Regions from separate parts of the Alicyclobacillus acidocaldarius subsp. acidocaldarius Tc-4-1 genome, predicted to be linked through region 2. Evidence: a T-box and tRNA genes for the amino acid it is inferred to sense, from the RefSeq annotation. Region 2 holds a T-box; the other holds one or more tRNA genes.
The links. The T-box of region 2 lies ahead of alaS (alanine--tRNA ligase). A T-box ahead of a tRNA ligase gene usually reads a tRNA of that ligase, here a tRNA-Ala.
Positions count from the first base shown of each region.

Region 1: it has a tRNA-Ala gene. The T-box ahead of alaS (alanine--tRNA ligase) is inferred to sense a tRNA for this amino acid. The anticodon was not compared.

Region 1 covers NC_017167.1:2,224,328-2,236,455, forward strand. Annotated here, with positions in the region: gene TC41_RS10715 (sodium:solute symporter family protein) at 1-1,006, opposite strand, end outside; gene TC41_RS10720 (aldo/keto reductase) at 1,380-2,297, opposite strand; gene TC41_RS10725 (sugar phosphate isomerase/epimerase family protein) at 2,391-3,173, opposite strand; gene TC41_RS10730 (hypothetical protein) at 3,306-3,500, shown strand; gene TC41_RS10735 (4a-hydroxytetrahydrobiopterin dehydratase) at 3,521-3,814, opposite strand; gene TC41_RS10740 (NUDIX domain-containing protein) at 3,819-4,373, opposite strand; tRNA gene TC41_RS10745 (tRNA-Cys) at 4,541-4,614, opposite strand; tRNA gene TC41_RS10750 (tRNA-Gly) at 4,673-4,747, opposite strand; tRNA gene TC41_RS10755 (tRNA-Phe) at 4,753-4,828, opposite strand; tRNA gene TC41_RS10760 (tRNA-Ala) at 4,842-4,916, opposite strand; gene TC41_RS10765 (PepSY domain-containing protein) at 5,095-5,577, shown strand; gene speD (adenosylmethionine decarboxylase) at 5,661-6,044, opposite strand; gene TC41_RS10775 (rhomboid family intramembrane serine protease) at 6,294-6,998, opposite strand; gene TC41_RS10780 (glycosyltransferase) at 7,016-8,158, opposite strand; gene TC41_RS10785 (hypothetical protein) at 8,178-8,393, opposite strand; gene TC41_RS10790 (ABC transporter permease) at 8,584-9,792, opposite strand; gene TC41_RS10795 (ABC transporter ATP-binding protein) at 9,779-10,465, opposite strand; gene TC41_RS10800 (efflux RND transporter periplasmic adaptor subunit) at 10,462-11,532, opposite strand; gene TC41_RS10805 (hypothetical protein) at 11,651-12,043, shown strand; gene TC41_RS10810 (CBS domain-containing protein) at 12,113-12,128, shown strand, end outside.
Region 2 covers NC_017167.1:2,029,585-2,041,712, forward strand. Annotated here, with positions in the region: gene TC41_RS09830 (type 11 methyltransferase) at 37-414, opposite strand; gene TC41_RS09835 (hypothetical protein) at 439-1,419, opposite strand; gene mltG (endolytic transglycosylase MltG) at 1,503-2,594, opposite strand; gene ruvX (Holliday junction resolvase RuvX) at 2,613-3,047, opposite strand; gene TC41_RS09850 (IreB family regulatory phosphoprotein) at 3,037-3,312, opposite strand; gene alaS (alanine--tRNA ligase) at 3,375-6,014, opposite strand; T-box leader at 6,084-6,293, opposite strand; gene TC41_RS09860 (AI-2E family transporter) at 6,330-7,388, opposite strand; gene TC41_RS09865 (hypothetical protein) at 7,596-7,787, opposite strand; gene TC41_RS09870 (cysteine desulfurase family protein) at 8,016-9,161, opposite strand; gene cymR (cysteine metabolism transcriptional regulator CymR) at 9,179-9,589, opposite strand; gene TC41_RS09880 (replication-associated recombination protein A) at 9,522-10,865, opposite strand; gene TC41_RS16880 (transposase) at 11,289-11,459, opposite strand; gene TC41_RS09885 (RNA-guided endonuclease InsQ/TnpB family protein) at 11,395-11,799, opposite strand; gene TC41_RS17065 (hypothetical protein) at 11,805-11,927, opposite strand; gene arsC (arsenate reductase (thioredoxin)) at 12,051-12,128, opposite strand, start outside.

The sequences.
Region 1 (12,128 bases), 190 kb from region 2:
TCAATCCAAGCCCGAGCATGCCTGGCGGATAGTACTTGGCGATGAGCAGAGGCAGCGCCAGGTTGTAGCTCATGTTCGGCGAATGGCCGATCTTCGGAAAGATGGCCAGCGCAATCAGTCCCGGGATGATCACCAAGATGGGAACAATCATTTTAAAGAACGCTGCGTAAATCGGCGTCAATTGAGCGGCGCGCAGATCCTTCGCCGCGAGCGTGCGTTGAACGACGAGGAAGTCCGTCGTCCAGTACCCAAACGAGAGCACGAAGCCAAGGCCGAGGACGACGCCGAGCCAGCCGATTCCCATCGGGTTGTGCGAGGGAGAACCAAGATTTGCCCACAGATGCCCGAACCCTGCGGGCAACCGGGACATCATGCCTTGCCAACCGCCCAAATTGTGCAGGCCGATGAGCGGGATAGGCAGCAGGCCAGCCCAGATCAGGAAGAACTGCACGACCTCATTGAAGATGGAGGACGTCAGGCCGCCGAGGGCGACGTAGATCAGGACCACGAGCGCCGACACGAGAATACTGGTGTCAAACGACCAGCCAATCAGGATCTGGAAGATCAACGCCATGGAGTACAGGCTGATGCCCGACGTCAACACAGTCATCACGGCGAACGCGATGGCATTGAGCGCGCGGGTCGCTTCGTTGTACCGCAGTTTCAAGAACTCCGGCACCGAGCGCACCTTCGACACATAGTAAAACGGCATCATGTACAGGCCGAGAAACAGCATAGCCGGGATCGCGCCGATCCAGTAAAAGTGAGTCGTGAGCATGCCGTATTCGGCGCCGCTCGCAGTCATGCCGAGAATCTCGAGCGCCCCGAGGTTGGCGGATAGAAACGCCAAGCCCGTGATCCAGGCCGGGATGGATCGGCCGGACAAAAAGAAATCCTCTCCAGTGTGAACGCGGTTACGAAGGACGAATCCGACGCCGAGGACGAAAGCGAAGTAGACCAGGATGATGATGTAGTCCACGGCGTTCGCATGAAATAGCGCGTGCACCCGATGCACCTCCTAGAAATTGGGTTTCGGCCGATAGCGATTTCAAGCCGTTTACATGCACTCGTGACCACATTCCATCGGCGGGCGTGTACAGGGTCAGTATGCGCCCCGAGGAAGCGGCCCATGTGCGGCGGCGTCCATCGCCATCAGCATGAAGACGTGTACAGCGCCGTTGCCATCGCACGACCGCCTCCGAATATAGCAATTTGGACAAAGAAAGACAAGCGACGATGAGATGTTGACCACGTTTGAAAGGACGTGAAAGTGCGGCGAACCTCGTTTTGGGGCACATGGCGCAAATCAAGATGGTTCACAGCACACATAAAAAGAGGACCGGCATTCGAGCCGATCCTCGTGTACTTGCCGGCCTCGCTCAGGGCAACTGGTAGCCTGCCGCGAGGTAGATCTCGTACCACTCCTGCCGCGTGAGCTGAATGTCCGCCGCTTGGCACGACGCGCGCAGGCGATCCACGTTCATGGTACCGATGATGGGCTGCATCTTCGCCGGATGGCGCAGGAGCCACGCGATGGCGATGGTCACATTCGACACGCCGTATCGAGACGCGATCTCGTCCAGCTTCCGGTTCAATTCCGGAAACTTCGGATTGTCCAAGAAGACACCTTCGAAGAAGCCGTAGAGGAACGGGGACCAAGGCTGAATCGTGATATCGTGGATCCTGCAGTAATCGAGTACGCTCTCGTCGCGATCGACCGCCCACTCGTTCCCCATGTTCAGATTCATGCCCTGCGCAATCATCGTGGCATTGGTGATGCTGAGCTGCAACTGGTTGGCCACAATAGGTTGGTGGACAAACTTTTTCAGCAGCTCGATTTGCATGGGTTTGTGGTTGGAGACGCCGAAGTAACGAACCTTGCCTTTCGTTTGCAGGATTTCAAACGCTTCCGCGACTTCTTCGGGTTCCACCAGCGCATCCGGCCGGTGCAACAGGAGCACGTCGAGGTAATCCGTGCGGAGGCGGCGGAGGCTGCCGTCGACGGCCTCCAGAATGTGTTCCTTCGAAAAGTCGTACATCCCTTTGCGGATGCCACACTTCGATTGCAAGATGACGCGCTCGCGCACGTCGTCGTTCATGTGAATGGCGTCGGCGAACCTCGATTCGCACTCGCCTTCCCCATAGATGTCGGCGTGATCGAAGAAATTTGCGCCGAGTTCAAGCGCTGTCTGGAGATATCGCTCGGCTTCCGCTTGGCTGAGACGATGGATGCGCATACAGCCAATGCCGACAACGGGCACCTCCAGATGCGTGCAGCCAAGTTTCATCGTTCGCATGTAAACCATCCTCCTCCGTGACCTTCTCGTCGTGCGCCCTCGAGTTCACATCTCGCAGGGGCGTGCCTCCGCGAGGACACCGCCCCAAGCAGCCTATCGCCCTGAGCCGCCCGAATAACTGAGCCTGCGAATGGCTTCCCCGGCTTGCCTCAGTTCGGGGATGGGGTCTTCGAAATTGCACTCGATGGAGATGGGACCCTGATAGCCGATCTCCCGGAGCATCGCAAACCATTCTCGGACGGGAAGCGAGCCGCTGCCCGGCCATTTCCGCTGCTCGTCCGCCACGTGCACGTAACCAATGCGCTCCTCCGCCTTGGTCAACTCGCTCACGGGCTCGCCATTATGCACGAGGTGGTAGAAATCGACGAGTAGGTCGACGCGGTCGTGAGCAAGCTCTTGCACAAACGACAGCGCGTCTTCCACCGTGTTGATGAGATTCGTCTCCGCACGATTGAAAAACTCGAAGTGCACCCTCATCCCGTGCGCAGCGGCGAGATCGCCCGCCATCCGCACCACTCGGGCCAACTGCGCGCGCGCCTCGTCCCGCGGAAATCCGTCCGGCACACGGCGATTCTTGCCTGCCCCGAAGCCGACGTGTTGACCGCCGAGATCGGCCATTCGCGCAAAGGCGATAGCCAAATACTGCGCGATCTCGTCGATGTCCACGTCCGGGCCCACGATGGGCATGTCCGGCGGAAACAGACGGTTGAACGCGAGTAACGGCACCTGGTTGCGCAGCAATTCGTCGCGAATCGCCCGCCATTCGGCGTCCGGCATGCTCGGTTTGGTTACCTTCGCGTTCAACTCGGCGTAGTCAAACCCCGCTTCGCGGACAAAACGCAGCTCTCGAGGCCCCACGCAGCACCCTAGGAGCACGCCATTCCCTCCTCGCAAGCGCTTGCCTTGGGTCCAAATCCGACCCGGCACGCGCCAGTTTCACTTTGATCCTTCCACAGGGTACAATGATTTCAGGCGATCTCGCCCGACGGACGAAAGGAGATTCGCGTGATGAGCGACATTCAGTACGTGATCAGCGTCATTGTATACGAGGACGGGCACTGCGACGTCATGTGGGATTCCTCGGTGCCCATGGAACACTGCTATGAAGCGCTCAAGCAGGTCACCGATGATATGGCCGCCGCGCTGGGTCCTAAGCCCCCGGCTCCGCAGAACCAAAGGGCCAAGATCCTGCGTCTGAAATGACGTGACAGCGCCCTGCGCTCTCACGTCGCCTCATTCGAGGCGTAGAGGCTTTCAATCTCCTTGGCCTCATCGAAATCCTCAGAGGTCAGCCCGCCGGCGTGCCACGTCGTGAAACGCAGTGTCACGTACTTGTAGTCAATCGAAATGAACGGATGGTGGTTTCTGCGCTCTGCGATCTCCGCCACGCGATTGACGAATGCGATGGCGTCTGGAAAGGACGCAAACCCGAACCGCTTGCGGATGAACTGGTCTTCGCGCTGCCACCCCGGCAATTCCGCCAGTCTCTGCTCTATCTCATCATCCGACAACTTCACCTTCTCACCCCCGTTCCAGCCAATCCTTCTCCGTCCACAGGAACGCTTTCAGCAGCCCTATCACACTCACGGCATCCGTGATTTCACCGCGCAGGCACATGTGGACGGCATATTCCAATGGGATCCATACCATGGTCATTGTCTCCGTTGGCTCGCGATCCGCTTCTCCGATGGACAAATCTTTGGCGAGAAACAAATGGGTCTCCTGTGTCGAGATGCCTGCACTCAGGTGAGCGACCCCGAGCGGCGTCCACGTACGTGCGACGATGCCGGTTTCTTCGCGAAGTTCCCGAGCCGCGGCGGCCTCCGGACCTTCATCGCGAAACTGGCCGCTCGGAATCTGCCACAGAAACCTGTCAACCGGAAAAACGAATTCATGGAGCAGTGCGACGCGGGCCTGCTCATCCACCGCCACAACGCCCGCGTTGTGCCCAGCGTCCATCACGCCATACAGGCCAGGCTGCCCGTCGGGCCGAAGCACGTCGTACTCGATCACCCGGATCCAGGGATTTTGATACGCAATGCGCTCCGAAAGGATGGTCCACAGGTGTCGCTTCAACGGCGTGCCCCTCTCCCATGACAGGATCACAAGGATTCGAAAATCACTGAAAAGATTATAGCACACGTTGTCCCCGCGTGACGCTGAGCCTTCGCCGAAGGATGCGCGCAAAAACAAGACGCGGCCGCGAAAACCTCGCGAGCCGCGTCACAACAAGCTTTTTCACCTGGAGGCGCCGGCCGGATTCGAACCGGCGATGAAGGTTTTGCAGACCTCTGCCTTACCACTTGGCTACGGCGCCATGAGGCCGCGCAACCCGGACAGAGACTCGCCCCGTCCGGGTCTCGCAGCGAATGCCCTGGAGCGGAAGACGGGATTCGAACCCGCGGCCCTCGCCTTGGCAAGGCGATGCTCTACCCCTGAGCTACTTCCGCATGGCTGGTGGCTCGGGACGGAATCGAACCGCCGACACGAGGATTTTCAGTCCTCTGCTCTACCGACTGAGCTACCGAGCCGCCGTGCATCAGATGGTGGAGCCGATGGGACTCGAACCCACAACCCCTACGCTGCCAGCGTAGTGCTCTCCCCTTGAGCTACGGCCCCGCAACGCACGAGACTGATTATACAGCTTGTCGGGCCATCGCGCAAGTACAATTTCGCGTTTCCTTGGCACACATCCCAAATCTCTCGCGTTCTCCAGAACAAAAATTCCATAATATGTATTGTTTTGCTGACATTGGACATCCTAAGGTCGACAAGCCCAAGAAAAGGAGTGAACCCCATGAAACGTTGGTTCCTCACTGCAGCCGCGGCGGCCTGCCTCATATCGACCGGTTGGTGGCAAGCGCCCGCGCACGTCCTCGCTGCTCCGGCCGTGGAATCCGCCGAGCCGAACGCACCCGTCAACGGGCCCTCCCACCAATTCGAAATCCATTCCAGCGTTCAGGTCTCACGCGAGATCCTTCGAGAAGCATACCAGGCCAGCCACGACGCCTATACGAAGAAATTACAGAAATACGCCAAGTGCACCGAGGCTCAGGCGCGCAAGGCCGTGATGTCTGAACACCCAGGTTGCAAGATCGAGGACATCCAACTCCGCAACATCCGCACAAACTTGGTGTATATGGCCATTGCGCGCGATGACGAGGACAAATACCTGGTCATCGTGGACGCGGGCAACGGCAATATCCTGCTAGATCGACGCATTCCGACACACCACGAACGCGTGTTTGCAGGCGCACCGGTCCCGAGCAGGAACGAATAAACAGGCCATCTTTCCCGCCTTGCGCATGCGCGGGGGCGCCGGCGAGCCGGCGCCCCTTGTTGGCCGAGCGGCACTCCCTTGCGTTACAACGCGCGCACCTTCACATCATGCACCTGTATCTGGCCTACGCCGCGAGGAAGCTCTATTGCTTCAAGGCGCTTCGCGCCCAGGTACTTCGTGATATAGTCGCACGCCACATTTGGATCGATGCGATCCCCGCAGGTGTACACATCGATACTCGCGTAGCCATGCTCGGGGAAACTGTGAATGGTGAGATGCGACTCCGAAATGATGACGACGCCGCTGACGCCCTGCGGTGCAAACTTGTGGAACGCAACTTCGCGAACCTCCGCGCCCGCCTCCAAGGCCGCGGTCACCATGGCGCGCTCGATCCCGTGAACGTCGTTCAGACGCTCCGGATCACACTCCCAAAGCTCTGCAATGACGTGACGCCCCATCGTGTCCATGAAAAAGTCCCCCTTTACAAACAAATCGGCCATGCCGTTCTTGAGAAAAAGGCATGTGGAATCGCACTTACACCACGGGGGAAAGTTAGTCCTCAGAGGTCCTAACCCTTTAAGTGTAAGTCCTCTTCCATTTGCAGTTGACTGCACTCGCCATGGCGCACGTGGACATCATGCGCCGTCCGACAGGTCAACACTACGATGAGTAGTATACGGCCTCCCTAGACAATTTGCAATCAGGAATTGAATGCCTCACCAGGACAGTGGCAACGGGGTCGCCAGATCCCACACGAGACTGAGGCCACAGGCCAAGCTGCATATCCAAGCGAGCACTGTCCAAAACCGCGGATTCCGGAGCCATTTCGCAAATCCGTACGTCAGGGCCATTCCGGTCGCAAGCCCACCCAAGTGCGCCATCCACCCGATGGTCCCCAGGTTCATGATGTCGATCACGACATTGACCGCGAGCACCATCAGCAACTGGTTGCGGACATACGGCGGAAACATGCCCATCAAGGCGAGCGCGAGCATCGCCCCGAACAGGCCGAAGATGGCCCCCGACGCGCCCGCCGAGACCTGATCCGGTGAGATGGGCAACGTCAGCAAACTGCCGACCGCCCCTGAGATGACGTACAACGCAATGAATACAGGCGTCGACAGCGCCTGCTCCACCGCAAACAACGTCCACAGCGAGATCATATTCACGAGGATGTGCCAGAGGCTCACGTGGACAAACATCGTGCTCAGGACGCGAAACCACTGGCCGTGCTCCACGAGCGGCGGGTAGAGCGCGCCAGCGCGGAGAAGTCCAAATGTGGATTTGCCCGTGATGGTTTCCACGATGAGGTACCAGAACACAGTGACCAGCAAAAAGGTCCAGCCGGCAGGGGCGGGATCGCCATAAGGGGTCGGGGGTAAGAAGCGAACGCGCCACACGCGCCGCCGACGCCACATCATGCATTCACCTCGTCTATTCAAGAGTTCGCCGGAAGCTTCCAGCCGCTTCGCACCGCATCTTCCTCGAGAACGGTGTAACCCCGCTCGTACGCGACGATCATGCGCTCCGGCGTATACCTCGGCAGCACGAGCCGCTGAAACCGCTCCACGTAGACATCCCGCGCCTGAGTGTCCATGAGAAGTCGCCGCACCGCATCGGCAAGAGCCTGTACATCGCCAGGCGGCACAAGCACACCAGCCTCTCCATCAAGCAGCATGCGCCGAATCCCAGGAACATCCGATCCGATGTTCGCGGCCCCGTAATAGCCGGCCTCCAACACGGAGGTCGGAGCTCCTTCACTCTTCGAAGGCAACACGTGGATGTCGATGGCGCAATACACGTCGCGCACATCCTGCAGATGACCTAGAAAATGAACTCGGTGGCGGATACCACACGCCTCGGCTGCCGCTTCTAATCGGGTGCGATCTCGTCCGTCACCAGCGACGAGCAGGTGAACGTCCAAGTCCGAGAGACGCGCCAGGGCGGCGATGGCGACGTGGATCTGTTTCACAGGATCGAGCCGAGCCACGACGCCGATGAGTCTCGACTCTGGTTTCAGCCCCAACCGATTTCGCCACTCCGCTGCGCACACGTCGCGCGATGCCCTGGGGGGCCGTGGAAAAAACGCGTTGGGAACCTCGAGGATGGTCCGGCAGGGAAGCACGTCTCCGAGCGCGGGCTGAACCACAAACAGGCCCCGCGCGCGAGACAGACGCCACAGATGTAGGCTGGGAAACAAAGCGGCTTTGAAGGGGTGCCCCTCGAAGTCGTATCGAGGATGGCTGTGAATCGTAGCGGTCCAGATGACCCCCGCAGTCGATGCGGCGAACGATGCCAACATATTCATGCGCGGTCCGTGGGAATGGAGAATCCACGCGCGCTCGCGCCGGAGCACACGAGCCAAATCGCGTATGGCGCCAACCGTGCCTGCCACCGCCCCGTGCAACATCCCCAACTGCCGCAGTTCGTTCGCCAGCGGTCCGTCGCCCAGGCTGATCAAGCGGTAGCGGTAGTCGACCTGCGCGCCCTTGAGCGCCTTCGCCCAAGTCATGAGGTGCGTGGCAGCGCCTCCCACTTCGTTCCCCGCAAAAAATACGATCACGGTGCGCTCCGAAGCCAACCGAGTTCCTCCAAGTCTATCAACAGGGACGGTAACCCTGCATGGTATGTGACTGAATGTATCGGTCCAAATCCTCTTCGTCGAACCAGAACGGCCCTCGATACAGAAACACGTAATCGACCGGCGTGTGAACTCGCTCCGCCGTAAACGCGAGGATGTGATTCCTCCGAACCGTCACATCCGGCCAAACGTCCTCAAAACGCCGATTGATCCGATTGTACTGCTCCGGTGTCATGCACGGCAGAAGGCAAACAAACGCCTCATTTGGAAGTTCTAACACATCATAATTTTTCCGTCGTACTCGATGTTCAACCCCAAGCGCATCCGCAACCATCCTTATCAAGCACAACCTCGATGTCGCCTATCTTCACACTCTCTGCACTCAGTATACTGGACAGCCCAGATAGGTACAAACAGTGCGCAACTTATTCGTACCGCAGGGCGTCAATCGGATTGAGATTCGCGGCCTTCACGGCCGGATAGAGTCCACAGACGACGCCGATGGCGGCCGAGAAGACGAATGCCAACACGCCAATCGGCCAGGGCACGAAAGCCGGAATGCCAGTGAACGCGCGCAGGGCGGTGCTCACCGCAAGCCCAGTCGCAATGCCGGCGACACCTCCTAACGAGGTGATGGCCATAGACTCCACAAGAAACTGGAGCACGATGTCACGTTTCCTAGCACCGAGCGAGACGCGAATGCCGATCTCCTGCGTGCGTTCGGTGACCGACACCAGCATGATATTCATGACGCCAACCCCGCCCACGAGGAGCGCGATCCCCGCCACAGCGCCGATCACGGCCGTCAAGATGGTCGTCACCTTTGCGATCAAAGCCGCGACGCTCGCGACGAGCCCTGACGAGTCGACGAAGGCCGTCGGATCGCCCGCATGGATGTTGAGCGCAAGCACGATTCGTTTCGCCAGGCTCTGGACATTGACGCCGGGACTCACCACGACATCCATTTCAGACGCTGTCCAGTTGGGGAAAATATCTTGGCACGTGGTATCGGGGATGTACAGATTGTCGCTCCCCATCACCAACGAATAGAGGCTTGCCTGCTCCGGCTGCGCCACACCAACGACCTCGAGCGGCACGCCGGACAGGGTGATGATTGCACCAAGCGGATTTCCGCTCCCAAAAAGCTTATTCGCGAGCGACTCACTGATGACCGCAACGTTACGGTGAGACAGCACGTCCTCCGCAGTGAACATGTGACCGCGAACGACCATGAAACGGGCAAGGCGGTCCAAGTCCGCTGGACCTGCGAACAGCGTCACATTGTCCGACTTGTCTCCACTCTGCACCACGGCGGTGCCATAGAAGGTCTCATTCACGCTCTCCACGCCGGAGAAGGACGCGGCGATGGCGAGATCGGAGTCGTCGATGGAGAGCACCTGCCCTGGCTGCGGCAGGCCGGGCGCAACGAGTTCCCTCGGCACAATTTGAATGACGTTCTGCTGACTTCCGCTTGAGATGGCCCCAATGACCAGCGCTTTGCCTCCGTTGCCGATGGCGACAATGGCGAGGATGGAAGCCACGCCAATCCAGATGCCGAGCATCGTGAGGAATGCTCGCGTCTTATTGGCGGCAAGCGAAGCCAAGGCCATACGGAGCATCTCATCGAGGCTCATCCGGTACCTCCTCTCGGACGATCTCGCCATCGACCATGTGCAGGATGCGCTGGCCGGCGCGCGCAACGTGGGGATCGTGCGTGATGACCATGACGGTCCGCCCGGCCGCGTGCAAATCCCGGAGAATGCGGAGGATCTCAGCGCCCGTCTGCTGGTCGAGCGCGCCGGTGGGTTCATCGGCGAGCAGGACGGCCGGGTCGTTGGCGAGCGCGCGGGCAATGGCGACGCGCTGCCGCTGACCTCCCGACAGCTCATTGGGCAGATGATGGGCTCGATTGGCCATACCCACCATCTCGAGCAGTTCCATGGCGCGCGCTCGCCGCTCGGCGCGAGGAACGCCTGCGTAGACCATCGGAAGCTCCACGTTGCGCACCGCAGACATGCGCGGGATGAGGTGAAAATTCTGAAACACAAACCCGATGTTCTGATTGCGCAGGCGGGCGAGATCGTTCGAAGGCAGGCCAAGCACCGACGCACCGTTCAGCTCATAGTCGCCCGAGCTCGGCCGGTCCAAGAGCCCGAGGATGTGCATGAGCGTGGATTTGCCACTGCCCGAGGGACCCATGACCGCGACGAACTCGCCCCGCTGAACCTCGAGGTCGATGCCCTTCAGCACGGGAATGACCTGCTCGCCGACAGTGTACGACTTTGTCACGCCCACGAGGCGAATCATGATGTGCGCACTGCCTCTCCGTTCACGAGATTGTCTGGCGGATTGATCACGACCCGATTGCCAGGAGCGACTCCGGACAGCACCTGCACCGCCGTATCGCTCGTCATGCCGAGCTTCACTGGCACGAGATAGACGTGGCCGTTCCTCCACTCGTACACCGCATAGCCGGTACCGTTCTGCACGATGGCGCTGTAGGGCACCGTGGGCACGGGCGATGGCGAGCGGCTGAGGATCCGGCAGGTGAGTTGATATCCATATGGAACCGGAAACGATCCGCGCGGCTGCACAGTCACCTCCACGACCGGCGCCCCGCTTGACGAGAGCTCCGCGTACGGCGCGATGGACGTCACCGAGCCGGTAAACGTCTGATTGGGATATGCATCCGTTTGCATCGTGGCCGTCATGCCCACCTTGATTTGAGCTGCGTCGACTTCCGACAGATCCATGACGACGTCCTTTGCTGGGCTCGCCACCTCGACGACCGGCGTCTGATTCCCGTCCGCGTCCACGCCGTTCGGGTTTGCGATGAGCACGATGCCCGACATCGTCGCCGTGATGGTCAACTGGGCCTCGTTGGCCTCCGCCTGTGCGAGCTGACTTCTCGCTGACGCCACCGAAGCCTCGGCCGCGTTCAGCTGCGGAAGAAACAGCGCCTTGAGCGCCGTCGGCGCCTGGTTATATTGCGCCAGCACGCGCTGATACGCCGACTCGGCATCGGAGAGCGCCAATTCCGCGGCCTGCACGCTGGCTTCCGCGGAAGCCGTGCTCAACTGAATGAGCGGTTGCCCCGCTTGCACGCGCTGCCCCACGTGCACCAGCACGCGCTCGACAGGAGCCGACAGGTTGTCCAAATTGACGATCTGGCGGGCCACCGGGCGCACCGTGCCTGCCGCCAGGGTCACCCGCTCAATTCGCTGCAGCGACACAGGCGCCGTCTCGACCACAGGCAAGGCGTGTCGAGATTTCCACACGACAAGCGCCCCCACGAGAAGCGCCAGAAGGGCCAGCACGAAGCCGATCACGGCGCCGACACGTCGGCCTGTCCGCTTTTCCGACGAGATGGCCAACGACAACCCCTCCCCGACCAAGTCACGTATTAACATACCACACGGGCGCTTGAACGGACATCGAACGACATGGCCGGTTTGGGACTCGCATACACATGGGACAAACAGGTGAAGTGAGGTGCGGTTCTTGAAACCGAGATGGGTTTGTCGAATCGTCGGGTGGCTCTACGCCGCACTTGGCGCGGCAGGCACCTTGAGCCGGGACCTTGGCCTTTATTTTCGATTCACGCCCGTGGAGGCCTACCTGTACCTTGGGCTTGGCGTCTGGGCCATTTGGGCGGCGCGCCAACGCACTCGCACCAGCGTCCTGGCGCTTCTGGGCGTCGGGATGGTGTCCTTCGCGTGGGCCCTGTCGCCCTGGATAGGGCTCCCTGCCCCCGTTCTCCGCGCGTTGGGCTCTCAACAACCGCTTGACCTGCTGATCCGAGAATTGGTCGCTATCTGGGGCATCGGCACCGCGGTCAAGGCCGTGACAGACTGGCGCGCATCCCATCGATCCACTACCTCCTGACCCTTCGTGCACGTCGCTCATGGGACATACTACGGCGTGTGAACCGATGACACCAAGGAGGGACTGGGCATGAAAGTTCAGCAGA
Region 2 (12,128 bases):
AACGGCTCATTGAGGACACGTGAACATCAAAAAGAATCAAAAAGATAGATCCCTTCTCCCAGGCGTTTGGCCGTCCGCCCCCAGCGGCTTTCGGAAAGTCAAGCCGTACAGGTTTCCCCCATCGAGCTCCTGCACGCGAACATCCTCAGCCATCTTCGGCACCGCGTGGATGGGGATGCCCACGAGCGCGCCGCGGTCTCGGAACCAACGCCTCACGAATGGAACCCGCTCGTACGTGCTTCTCACCTTCCGCTCCGTTTCGTCCACCACCACAACCTTCGTGCCCGGCTTGGCAATGCGCATCATCTCCTGCATGGCGCGCGCGGGATCGGTGAAGAAGTTGATTCCCCCCACGAACTCGAGCGGCCCGCCGAGCACGGGATCGCGCAGGAGCGCGAGAATTTCACGCTTCATGAAGCACCGCCTTTCGCAAGACTCTCATGGTCCGCCTTCGACGGGATCACGGCACGGGATGCCCATGACCGCGCGCATCGCGTCGCCCTCGCTCCCACATCGCAGGCGTTCGCCCCACACGGTCAACCACTCAAACGCCTCGAGCAGCCGTTCGGGATCTGGGCCGCCACGTTCATAGACGAGGTGGAATTCAAGCTCGCCACCCACACCCCGGATCTCCGTTCGATCCGGCTTTGGCTCCATCGCCAGAGCCGAGCGGCACACGAAGCGCACCACGGCGCGCGTCCGGGCCCAGTCCCGTGCAGAAAGCGCGGGAACATCCCGCACGTGACAGGGGACGCCTGGAAGGATGGATTCCGCCTCTCGCCGGAGCGCATCCGCGAGCGCGTCGCCGGGCCCCGCCTCTCCCGTATGCTCCGTGCTCTGCACGAGCCCCTCGACCGACTGTCGCCAGCTCAGCACCGCGAGCTGTTTCCACGCCTTTTCACAGCGCCGAGATTCGGCGAGCAGGCGCGCGGCGCGCACGCCGAAATAGAGCATCACGATGGCGAACCCGGCGATGGCGCCCTCCATCGGCGTCAGCCGCGTGGTCAACACCAACGACAGCCCGAGGATCACGTATAGAACCGTGTTCGCCACGTCGTGCGGCCGCAGCACGGCGGCCACATAACCCAGAATGGGCCACAACAGATCCGTCGCGTGGTTCGGCGGCGTGTCGCCGGCAAACAGGAGTCCGAGGCACGCCAGCATGGCGGCGATGCTCACGTACGGCGCGAGACGATGCCCCGCGCGCCCGCTGAGCACAAGCACTACGGCAGCCTCCGCGAGCACCATGGCCTCGTAGTACAGGCGAATGAAGAAAGGACCGTGCGCAAGCGGTAGGTAGACCACCAAAATCGCCAGCGCCGCAATGGTTCGCGGCACCCAATGCGTCCAGTCCGCCCACGTCCGGCGGATGTCCGCCCGGACCTGTCGATACACGCCCAGAAGTTTCTTCCTCTTCATGCGCCTATCATAGCAAACGCGAAAGAGGTCGGCCACTGACATCCCGCGGCTGAGGCGCGAAGCGCCCCCTCTCGCCCCGCGGCTCACTTGCCGCTCGACTGCTCCGACCGCTTCTTCAAATTCTCTTCCCGCAGCATCTCATTGTGCAATTGCTGGCTGTACGTCTCCGCGAAGTAGTGTTCGCCGGTTCCGTTGCCCTTGGCGACGTAGTACAGATACTTCGTGTGGGCGGGGTGAAGCACCGCCTCAATGCTCGCAAGGCTCGGACTGCAAATGGGTCCGGGCGGCAATCCACCGTACAAGTACGTGTTGTAGGGATTTCGCGCGTCCAGGATGTCCGCATCCGTCACGACCGTCAAGTGTCGGCCGATGGCGTAATCCACCGTGGCGTCGATCTGTAGGCGCATACGGAGCTTCAGCCGGTTGTCGATCACGCTCGCGATGATGGGCCGCTCGGAAGGCACCTGCGCCTCGTTTTCGATGAGCGACGCCTCCGTGATGGTCTCGTTCAGCGTGAGCTTGTCTGCCCGCATCGCCGCTTCGTTCGCGGACGTGAGCACGCGCGCCGCAAAGTCGTTCAGCATTTCATTGACGACGTCCACCGGGTTTTCATTCCGATAGAACTGGTACGTGTCTGGAAACAAGTACCCCTCGAGCCGGTAGCGAACATCGCGCCGCCCCGCAAGCTGCTTCAAAAACGCCTGATGGTAGTTGTCGGCTTGCACCGCTTTGAGAAACGCCGCCTCGCTGCAAACTCCATCTTGTGCGAGCCGCGCCGCGATGTCCACAACGTCATATCCCGGCGGAATGGTCACATTGACCACATCGGGGACGATCTCGCCCGCGGTCATCTGCCGATAGATCTGTGGCGCCGACTCATCCGCGGACAGCGCGTACGTGCCGGCCAAAATCGGCCTGCCCCCGCTGAGGCGCCCGTACAGCTCAAACGCGGTGGCGCTGCGGATGAGCCTCATCGCCTTCAATCGCTCGGCGACCGTGGCGACCGTGTCGCCGGCCTTCACCTTGAATCGCTCGAGCGGAGCCTTGGCCGACACGGGCCGCAGCGCCGCGCGAAACCACGCGCCGAAGACGAGTGCGACCACGACCACAAGCGCCAAGGCGACAAGGATCATCCATCGCGCGCGCCGCCTCGCGCTTGCTGGCTGGTTCGACATACGTTCACCTTCCAACGTTCAACCTTCGAATTCCGCGCCCTCACCGTCCGCCCGCTGACGCGATCGCAGGTAGTCTTCGAGCAGGACCTGCGCGGCGGCCGCGTCGACCGTCGCGCGGCGCTCTCTGCGCCGCACGTTCTGCTCGATGAGGAAGCGCTCCGCGCTCACGGTGGTCAACCGCTCATCGTACAGATGGACCGGCAGGCCCGTGCGCGCCGCGAGCATCCGGGCGAACTTCTCCGCGCGCGACGTCATCTCGGACGGCTGGCCCGACATGTGGAGCGGTCGCCCGACGACAATCCGCCCCACCTCTTCTCGCCGCGCCAACTCCGCGACTTCGTCCGCCGCCTGCCGGTCCGATTGGCGCTCGATCACGCCATACGGCTGCGCGATGAGCCCCATGGGGTCCGACAAGGCGACACCAATCCGCCGCTCGCCGAAATCAATCGCCATCGTCCGCATCGCCATACAGTGCGGCGTAGGCCCGCACGAGCTCCTCGATGAGATCATCCCGCTCGATGCGCCGGATGGTGTTGCGCGCGTCCATGTGGCTTGTGATGTACGCCGGATCGCCCGAAATCAGGTACCCCGCAATCTGGTACACGGGATTGTACCCTTTTTCCTTCAGGGCGCGGTATGCGATTTGAAACGCGCGCCGAACCTCGGGATTGCCTGACTTCGACGCAAATCGCATCGTGCTGTCAAACTCTTGTCCCAATGCCCGCACCTCGCTCGGGCGTCTGCCGACGCCAAAAAGTCGCTCGTCCCCTTACTTTCGAGTCAGCGCGCGCGATTTCCTGCGATCTCGCCGAGAATTTCTCCGACCTTTTGGATGGCCTCGGAGAGCTTCGCCGCGTCTCGGCCTCCTGCCTGAGCCAGATCCGGCCTGCCGCCGCCACCACCGCCGGTCACCGCGGCCACCTGTTTGACAATCTCACCCGCATGGAGGCCCCGCGACTGCCAGTCCTTCGACACGTACGCGACAAACTGCACCTTGCCGCGGTGAGCGGATCCCAGCACCACCACGACGGAGTCCACCCGGGCCTTGATCTCGTCCACCAGCTGGCGCAGCCCGTCCATGTCGAGATCGGACAGCGCAGCGCGAATGACGGGGACACCCGCCAACGTCTCGACGTTTGCGACGAGCTCGTCCACGCGCGCATGCGCCAGACGCGCCTTCGCCGACTCCAGCTCGCGCTCCAGCTCGCGCATTTCCTGGACCACGCGATGCGCGCGCTCCACCACCGTGCTGACATTCGTCTTCAGCGCGTCCGCCACCTGGCGCAGCCGCTCTTCGCGCTCCCGGGCGACGCGATACGCGTGCCGACCGGTGACCGCTTCAATGCGGCGCGTGCCGCTCGCGATGCCCGTCTCGGACGTAATGAGAAATTGCCCAATGACGCCCGTCCGCGGCACGTGACAGCCGCCGCAAAGCTCGATGCTCTCGCCCGCCTGGACGACGCGCACCCGCTGGCCGTACTTCTCGCCGAAGAGCGCCATGGCGCCCATGGCCTTGGCCTCGTCCAAGTCCATCTCGCGGATGTGAACGGTGTGATCGCGCCAGATCTCGTCGTTCACGCGCCGCTCCACCTCGGCCAATTCCTCGTCCGTGAGTGGCCCGAAGTGAGAGAAATCAAACCGCAGGCGCTCCGGCTCGACAAGCGATCCCGCCTGCGCCACGTGCGTCCCAAGCACGTCCCGCAGCGCCTTGTGCAAGAGGTGCGTCGCCGTGTGGTTTTTCACGATGTCGCGCCGGAAGTCCTCGTCGACGTGCGCGCGCACGCTGTCACCCTGAAGCAGCGAGCCGTCGACGACGCGCACTCGCATGACGTGCTGCCCGTGTGGCGCCTTCTGGACGTCGAGCACCTCCGCCTTGCCGTTTGTGCCGACGATTTCGCCGCGATCGCCCACCTGCCCGCCGCTCTCCGCGTAAAACGGCGTCACGTCGAGGATGACCTGGCCTTCCTCGCCGATGGCGAGCCCGTCGACGCGATCGCCATCCTTGAAGATGCCAAGGATGGTCGCGTCCACCGTGAGCTCGTCGTAGCCAACAAACCGCGACGGCTCCGTGAAGGTCTCCAGGGCTCCGCGCTGGCTCTGCATGCCCTCGGCCACCTGACGGGCCTCGCGCGCCCGCGCGCGCTGTTCCTCGAGCTCTCGCTCAAACCCTTCCCGGTCCACCGCGATCCCTTTCTCGCGCGCGATCTCGACGGTGAGATCGATGGGGAAGCCGTACGTGTCGTAGAGGCGAAACGCCGCTTCACCGGACAGGACGGTCTCGCCGCGCGCCTTGACCTCTTCAATGGTCCGATTCAAGAGCTCCTCGCCGGCGGCTAGCGTCTGCAGGAAGCGCTCCTCCTCCGTGCGAACCACGCGCTCGATGAGCGGTCGCTTCTCGCGCACCTCGGGATAGTCGTCGCCCATGATTCTATCCACCACGGCCACGAGTTCGTACAAGAACGGCCGCTCGACGCCGAGCTTCCGGCCGCTGCGCACCGCGCGCCGCAGCAGGCGGCGGATGACGTACCCGCGGCCCTCGTTGGACGGGAGCACGCCGTCGCCAATCGCGAACGTCACCGTGCGGACGTGATCGGCGATGATCTTGAGATGGACGTCGTCCTCAGCCGATTGACCGTACGGGCGCCCCGAAAGTTCAGCGGCGCGATCGATGATGGGCCGGAACAGGTCCGTCTCGAAGTTGTTCGGCACGTCCTGCAGGATACTGGCCAGGCGCTCCAGGCCAGACCCCGTGTCGATGTTCTTCTTCGGCAGCGGTGAATACGATCCGTCCGCGTTCTTATTGAACTGCGTGAACACGAGGTTCCAGATCTCGAGGAACCGATCGCAGTCGCAGCCCGGTTTGCAGTCCGGCGAACCGCAGCCGTAGGCCTCGCCGCGATCGTAGAAGATCTCCGAACACGGACCACAGGGTCCTTCGCCAATCTCCCAGAAGTTGTCTTCCTTGCCGCGGTAGATGCGCGACGCCGGTAGCCCGACTCGGTGATGCCACACCTCGAACGCCTCGTCGTCCTCCTCGTGAATGGTGACGGAGATGCGATCCGGGTCCAGTTCGAGGACCTGAGTCAAAAACTCCCACGCCCAGGTGATGGCCTCGAGCTTGAAGTAGTCGCCGAACGAGAAATTGCCGAGCATTTCAAAGAACGTCTGGTGTCGCGCGGTGTGGCCAACTTCCTCGATGTCGTTGGTGCGAATGCACTTCTGCGCGTCCACGATGCGCGGCACTTCGGGGATCTCCCGGCCGTCGAAATACGGCTTCAGGGGCGCCATCCCCGCGTTGATCCAAAGCAGCGTCGGATCGTCCTTCGGCACGAGCGGAAAGCTCGGCAACACCATGTGACCGCGCTCCGCGAAAAATTGCTTGAACGCGCGGCGAATTTCTTGTCCAGTGAGCGATTTCATGCGCAACCTCCTCCTCCGACGCATCGCACTTCGGCTGTGTCCTCCTGCACGAAAAACCCCCGCCCCACATTCAGGGACGGGAGTTTCCCGCGGTACCACCCTGCTTACAGGCTCGTCCGAGCCTGTCGCCTCTGGCGCTGTAACGGGCACACCCGGCGTGCTTTGCCACACGCGCTTGGAAGGGGCTTCGAACCGGTTGCCTTGAGGCAGCTCGCAGCCGAAGGCCGCCCTCTCTGAGCAAGGCGCCCCGATTCTACTTGTCTTCCGCATCGCTTTGTCGTCGATTTTTGATTGTATCGGGCAGGACAGGCCCTGTCAATGCGAGGCATGGGAGCGCGCTTCTCGCCACTGCGTCCACACCACTTTGCACACCGCGAGCGCCGGGACTGCGAGAATGAGGCCCAGGATGCCAGCCGCCTCACCGCCGACAATCAGGGCCGCTACAATCGCCATCGGGTGCAGATGAAGCGTCCTCCCCATGATTTGCGGAGACAGGATGTTCCCCTCGATCTGCTGCACCGCAATGTTGACAATCACGACCTTGACGAGCATCGGCCAGCCGGAGGTGGTGAGCGCGATGATCACCGCCGGCGCGATGCCGATGATGGGCCCCAGATACGGAATGATGTCCGCGAAACCGAGGAAGGCACCCAAGAGGAGCGCATACGGAAGGCGGATGATGAGATAGCCGATGAACGACAACAGCCCGACCGCCAGCATGATAAGAAACTGACCGCGCACGTAACCGCCGAGCGTGTCATCGATGGCCCGGAGGACCAGATGCACGCGGTGCTTGATTTTCGCAGGCGCAATGCGCACCACGCCGCGCCCAATGGCCTTCGCATCTTTCAACATATAAAAGACGAGGAACGGCACGACAAATGCCATGAAGATCGCATTGATGGTGCTCGTCACCACCGAGAACAGCCCCGTCGGTGCCACCTCGACGCGGTGCTCCAGTTGGTTGAGTGCATTCTCGATGCCCGTCCGCACCGCGTTCGGCAGGTACGTCTTCCGGCTGTTCACCATGTCGATCCAGCGGCTTAATTCCGCCGTGATGGCCGGCAGGCTGCTCGACAGCTGCGCGATTTGCCGTGAGATCACCGGGATGAGGTTCAACACCACCACGGCCAGGATGGCTGCGATCACGGCGTACACAATGAGGATGGCCGCCGAGCGAGGGACGCGCCGCCGATGCAAAACGTCCACCGCCGGCTGTAGGATGTAGGTAATGATGAGCGACGCCAGAAACGTGTAAAAGAGGCTCGACAGCACGCCCCAGATGTCCAGAAACAGGCTGCGCAGGAGCCCGACGAGATAGATACACGTCAGCGTCAGGGCGATGGACATCATGGTGCGGGCGTAACGCCCCATCGGCACGGCGATCTCCTCCCTCTGCGGCGGCGCCGGACAAGGGTCTACCACAGAGTATATGCAGAATCGCATGCCATTATTTTCATCACACTGTACCAGACACCCGCATCGCGCTGTTTCGACAAAAAAAGAGCGGGCCGAGCCGCTCCCGCTCGACAACCGCCCGTTCTTTTTAGTGGACAACGCGCTATCTTTGAGCCTCGACCCTCAGGCCCCCGTGCCAAACTCGACGTCCGCGTGATTCGTCTGATCCACGACGATGAGCGATCCGTCCTCGGCCACTTCGTAGATCCGCACCTCGTCGCCGGATACGTTGAACTCGGCGAAGCAGTTCCAACAATAGTATTGGTTGGCACCAATTTTACCGACGTCTCGGCTTGTGCAACTCGGACACCGCATGACGTTGGTCCTCCCTTCTCGCCCTTGGAAGGCGCACTGCGGCACGCCCCATCTCTCTGGATGAACTTTCGAAACCTGCCAACAGTCTATCCACGGACAATAAAGCCAAAACCAAATTTCAGGTTCCGAAATATCCATCCACCGAGATTCCGTGACCCATGCTACGCCTATCCAACGCGCATTGCAATGCAGAAAAAGGAAAAGAAGCCTTGGCTGACGCGGCAAATGTCACGAATTTGTGAAACGTGATCGCAGGGACCCGACGACTTTCGACAGCACGGCAGCCGATTCACCAATCTCTTCCATGGTGTTTTGCCAGGCGAAACTGAGACGAATCGACTCCCGCGCTTCTCTCGCTCTCCCCATGGCCCTAAGCACGTGGCTTGGCTCCAGGCTTCCCGCGCTGCACGCCGCGCCGGCACTCGCCGCCACCCCCTCGAGGTCCAGCCGCATGAGGAGGATGTCGTTGCGAATCCCCCGAAAACCGACGTTGAGAATCGAAGGCACCGCGTCGGCCGGGCTGTTGCGATACGCGCCGTCGAGCGATTCGATGGCGCGCCACATCGCGTCCCGGAGCGCGGCCAAATGGGCCGCATGCGCGTCGAAGTGCTCCGCAATCTCGGCCATGGCGGCGTGAAAGCCCGCGATGCCGGCGACCGGTTCAGTTCCCGCGCGAAGCCTGTGTTGCTGCTCACCCCCGGCGGCAAGCGCCACAAAGGGCGTGCCGGATCGGACGTACAGGAGGCCCACGCCCTTCGGCCCGTGCACCTTGTGCGCGGAGAACGAGGCGAGATCGACGCCCAAGTCCTTGAGGGACAGGCGCATCACGGGCAGCGCCTGCACCATGTCGCTGTGTACCAGAATCCCAGGGTCCACGTCTTTGATGCGGCGCACAATCTCGGCGACCGGCTCGACGGTCCCGACCTCGTTGTTGACGAGCATGACGCTCACGAGCGCCGTATCCGGGCGTAGGGCGCGCACTACATCGTCCGGATCGACGCGCCCTTCCGAATCCACCGGGACGACCGTCACGTCCGCGCCGAGAAGGCGCAGCCTGTCCACGGCCTCGAGCACCGCGTGATGTTCCACCGCTGTCGTCACGACGTGCGTCCGGTTGGGGCGCTGCGCGAGATACGCGCCGTAGAGGGCGAGATTGTTCGACTCGGTGCCGCCGCTTGTGAAGGCGAGATCGCGGGGAGAGACGCCCAGCCAGTCGGCGAAGAAGCGGCGCGCTTCTTCGACGGCTTGCCGGGCCTCCCGCCCCGGCCGGTGCAGACTCGACGGGTTGCCGTACGCGTCACCGAGATAACGGTCCATGGCCGCGCGGGCCGCAGGCAGCAGAGGGGTCGTCGCGGCGTTGTCTAGGTAGATCATCGCTGACCCCCCACGGTTCAGATGTAGTACATGTAGCCCTGCGACGACCCCTGGCGCAGCTCGACGAGATCCTGCAGCGTCATGGACGACAACACGTCGTGGATGGCCTCCCTCAGCCTGTCCCACAGCACCTGCAGGCCGTCATCCATCTCCTCGTCCACAATGGTGATGGGCCCCTCGAGCGCGAGAAGCACGTCCTCAATGACAATCTCGCGCGGATGCCTCGCCAGCACGTACCCACCGTAGGCGCCCCGGATGCTCCGCACGAAGCCGCCGTTGCGAAGCGGCGCAATGAGCTGTTCGAGGTAGTGCTCCGATAGGTTGTTTCGCTCCGCAATGGACTTCAGAGAAATGGGCTGGTCACTCTGCTGTTCGGCGAGATCGACCAGAAGCATCAGGCCGTAGCGGCCCTTTGTCGAGATCTTCACGGTCATCGTCTCCTTCCCGGTAGTACACGCGCGGCTCGACGCCGATGGGCCAGTAGTTCTGCTCGACGTAATGGCCCGGGTAATCGTGTGGATACAGGTAGCCTTCCCCATGCCCGAGGGCCTTGGCCCCTTTGTACGCCGTGCTCCGGAGATGCAGCGGCACCTCGAGCGGCAAACCAGACCTGACGTCCTCCATCGCGAGGTTGATAGCCCTGTACGCGCTGTTCGACTTCGGCGCCTTTGCGAGGTACGCGGTCACCTCCGCCAGCACAATCCGCGCCTCCGGCATACCGATGGCCATGGCCGCCTGCCAGCCGCTCACGGCGATAGGCAGCGCGTTCGGATCCGCCATACCCACGTCTTCGGCCGCCAGAATCATCAGCCGGCGCGCGATGAACGCGGGATCTTCGCCGCCCTCGAGCATCTTCGCGAGCCACAGCATCGCTGCATTCACGTCCGATCCGCGCACCGATTTGATGAACGCAGAGATGGTGTCGTAGTGATCGTCGCCTGCGCGATCGTAGCGAGGCCCACCGCTCGCCTCGAGCGCCACCTCAACCTCGCGCATGCCAATCTCGGTGGCACCGTCGGGCCCAACTCTCGCCGCGAAGGCAGCGAGCTCGAGCAAATTGAGCGCCCGCCGGGCGTCGCCCCGCGCCTGCAGGGTGAGCACACGTCTCGCATCCGGGTGAAGCCGCACCCGCATGCGGCCAAGTCCGCGCTCCTCGTCCGCAATGGCCATGTCCACCAGGCGCCCGATGTCATCCGGGGAAAGCGGCTCGAGGCGAAACACGTGCGATCGCGACAACAGCGCCGCGTTCACGTCGAAGTAGGGATTCTCCGTCGTCGCGCCCACGAGCGAGAGGAGCCCCGCCTCCACGTGCGGCAGCAGCGCGTCCTGCTGACTTTTGTTGAAGCGGTGAATTTCGTCGAGAAACACTACGGTGCGCCGCCCGTACAGATCCCGCTCCTCTCGCGCGATCTCGACGGCCTTCCGCACATCGGCGATGCCCGACGTCACGGCGTTCAGCGGGATGAAGCGCGCCTTGGTGTGGCGCGCAACGACTTCGGCAATGGCGGTTTTCCCAGTGCCGGGCGGCCCATACAAAATGATGGACATCAGGCGATCCCGCTCGATCATCCTCCGCAGGATTCCATCTCGGCCCACGAGATTCTGGTGTCCCACCATCTCGTCGAGCGATCTCGGCCGCATCCGGTAGGCGAGCGGAGCCTCGCGCTCCGCTTCGTGTTCCGAAGCAAGTGAAAAGAGATCCATTCGCATTCGCCTCACACGGCTGCGCAATTCCTAGTCGTCCACTCAACTTTTAACGATTATACACGCTTTGCGGACGGAGGAAAAGGAGGGGCAGTGTCGCGTTCCCGAAGGGGGATGTCACCGCGCCGACATGTCACAGAGCGCTGTCATCGAAGTCCTTCTCGGCTTATGCGCCGCATCGCGGAAACCATGAGGATTGTTTGCGGCCAATTCGGTATGTTTCCCTTTGTACCTTGAATTTTTCTATGAAAGCAAACCCTGGCCAACCCCTGTACGCATGGAGTTCCGTAAGGAACCTTGGCGAACACAATTTGGGCAGAGCACTAAACCGCTGCATAGAAAGCGACCTCAGGAAGCTCGCTCGGGGAAACATGGGTCTCGGCATGTCGACGCGAAGCTCTCACGCGCTACACGAACCCATGGCTAGCAACCCAAGGCCGCCCCGCCAGAGGGATCTCCACAGGCGTCACTTCCCGCGGAACTCGCGGTACTGATTCTCAAAAGATTTTTCGCTGCGTTGATGTCGCGGTCATGCCGCGTGCTGCACGCCGGGCACGTCCACTCCCGCGCCGACAATGGTAGCTCGCTTATCACGTACCCGCACGCCGAGCACGTCTTGCTGCTCGCGTAAAAACCGTGGTGCCACGATGAGTTCCGAGCCATACCACGCACACTTGTACGTCAACATTCGCCGAAAACTCGCCAAAAACCCACGTCCGAAAATGGCTCGCGCCAACGCTCGATTCTGCACCATGCCTCGCACATGCAGGTCTTCGATGACGATCACTCGCTTGGTTTTCGCGAGCTCCGTCGTCACTTTGTGCAAAAAGTCCTGCCGTATGTTGCGGATCTTCCGGTGCAGCCGGGCAAGCGCCAGCGCCGACTTCCGCCGATTTCGCGAGCCTGGTCTCTTTCGGCTATGCCGCTTCGACAACCGCCTTAAGCGGCGAAGGTGTCGGACGAGCGGCTTTGCGAGTACGGATGCAGATCCGCACAACCGACGATGTTCGAACCTACGGTCGCCACAAAGACCGGATATCGGCTGTTGTGTTGAGAAACCACGATTCCAAGTAGGACATATCCTTGAAATCCGGCTCCAACGTCGCAATTCGATCTTCAATGCCTTGGTTGTAAATCGACAAATCGCCGTTATGTCTTATCGTGTCGCGATTCGCACATCGACATTCATAGCAGTTCCTTCTCAAGAAACGCCCGGATCTGCGCGCCGATGGCATCGCGAACCTGGCGAAATTGGTTCAGAAT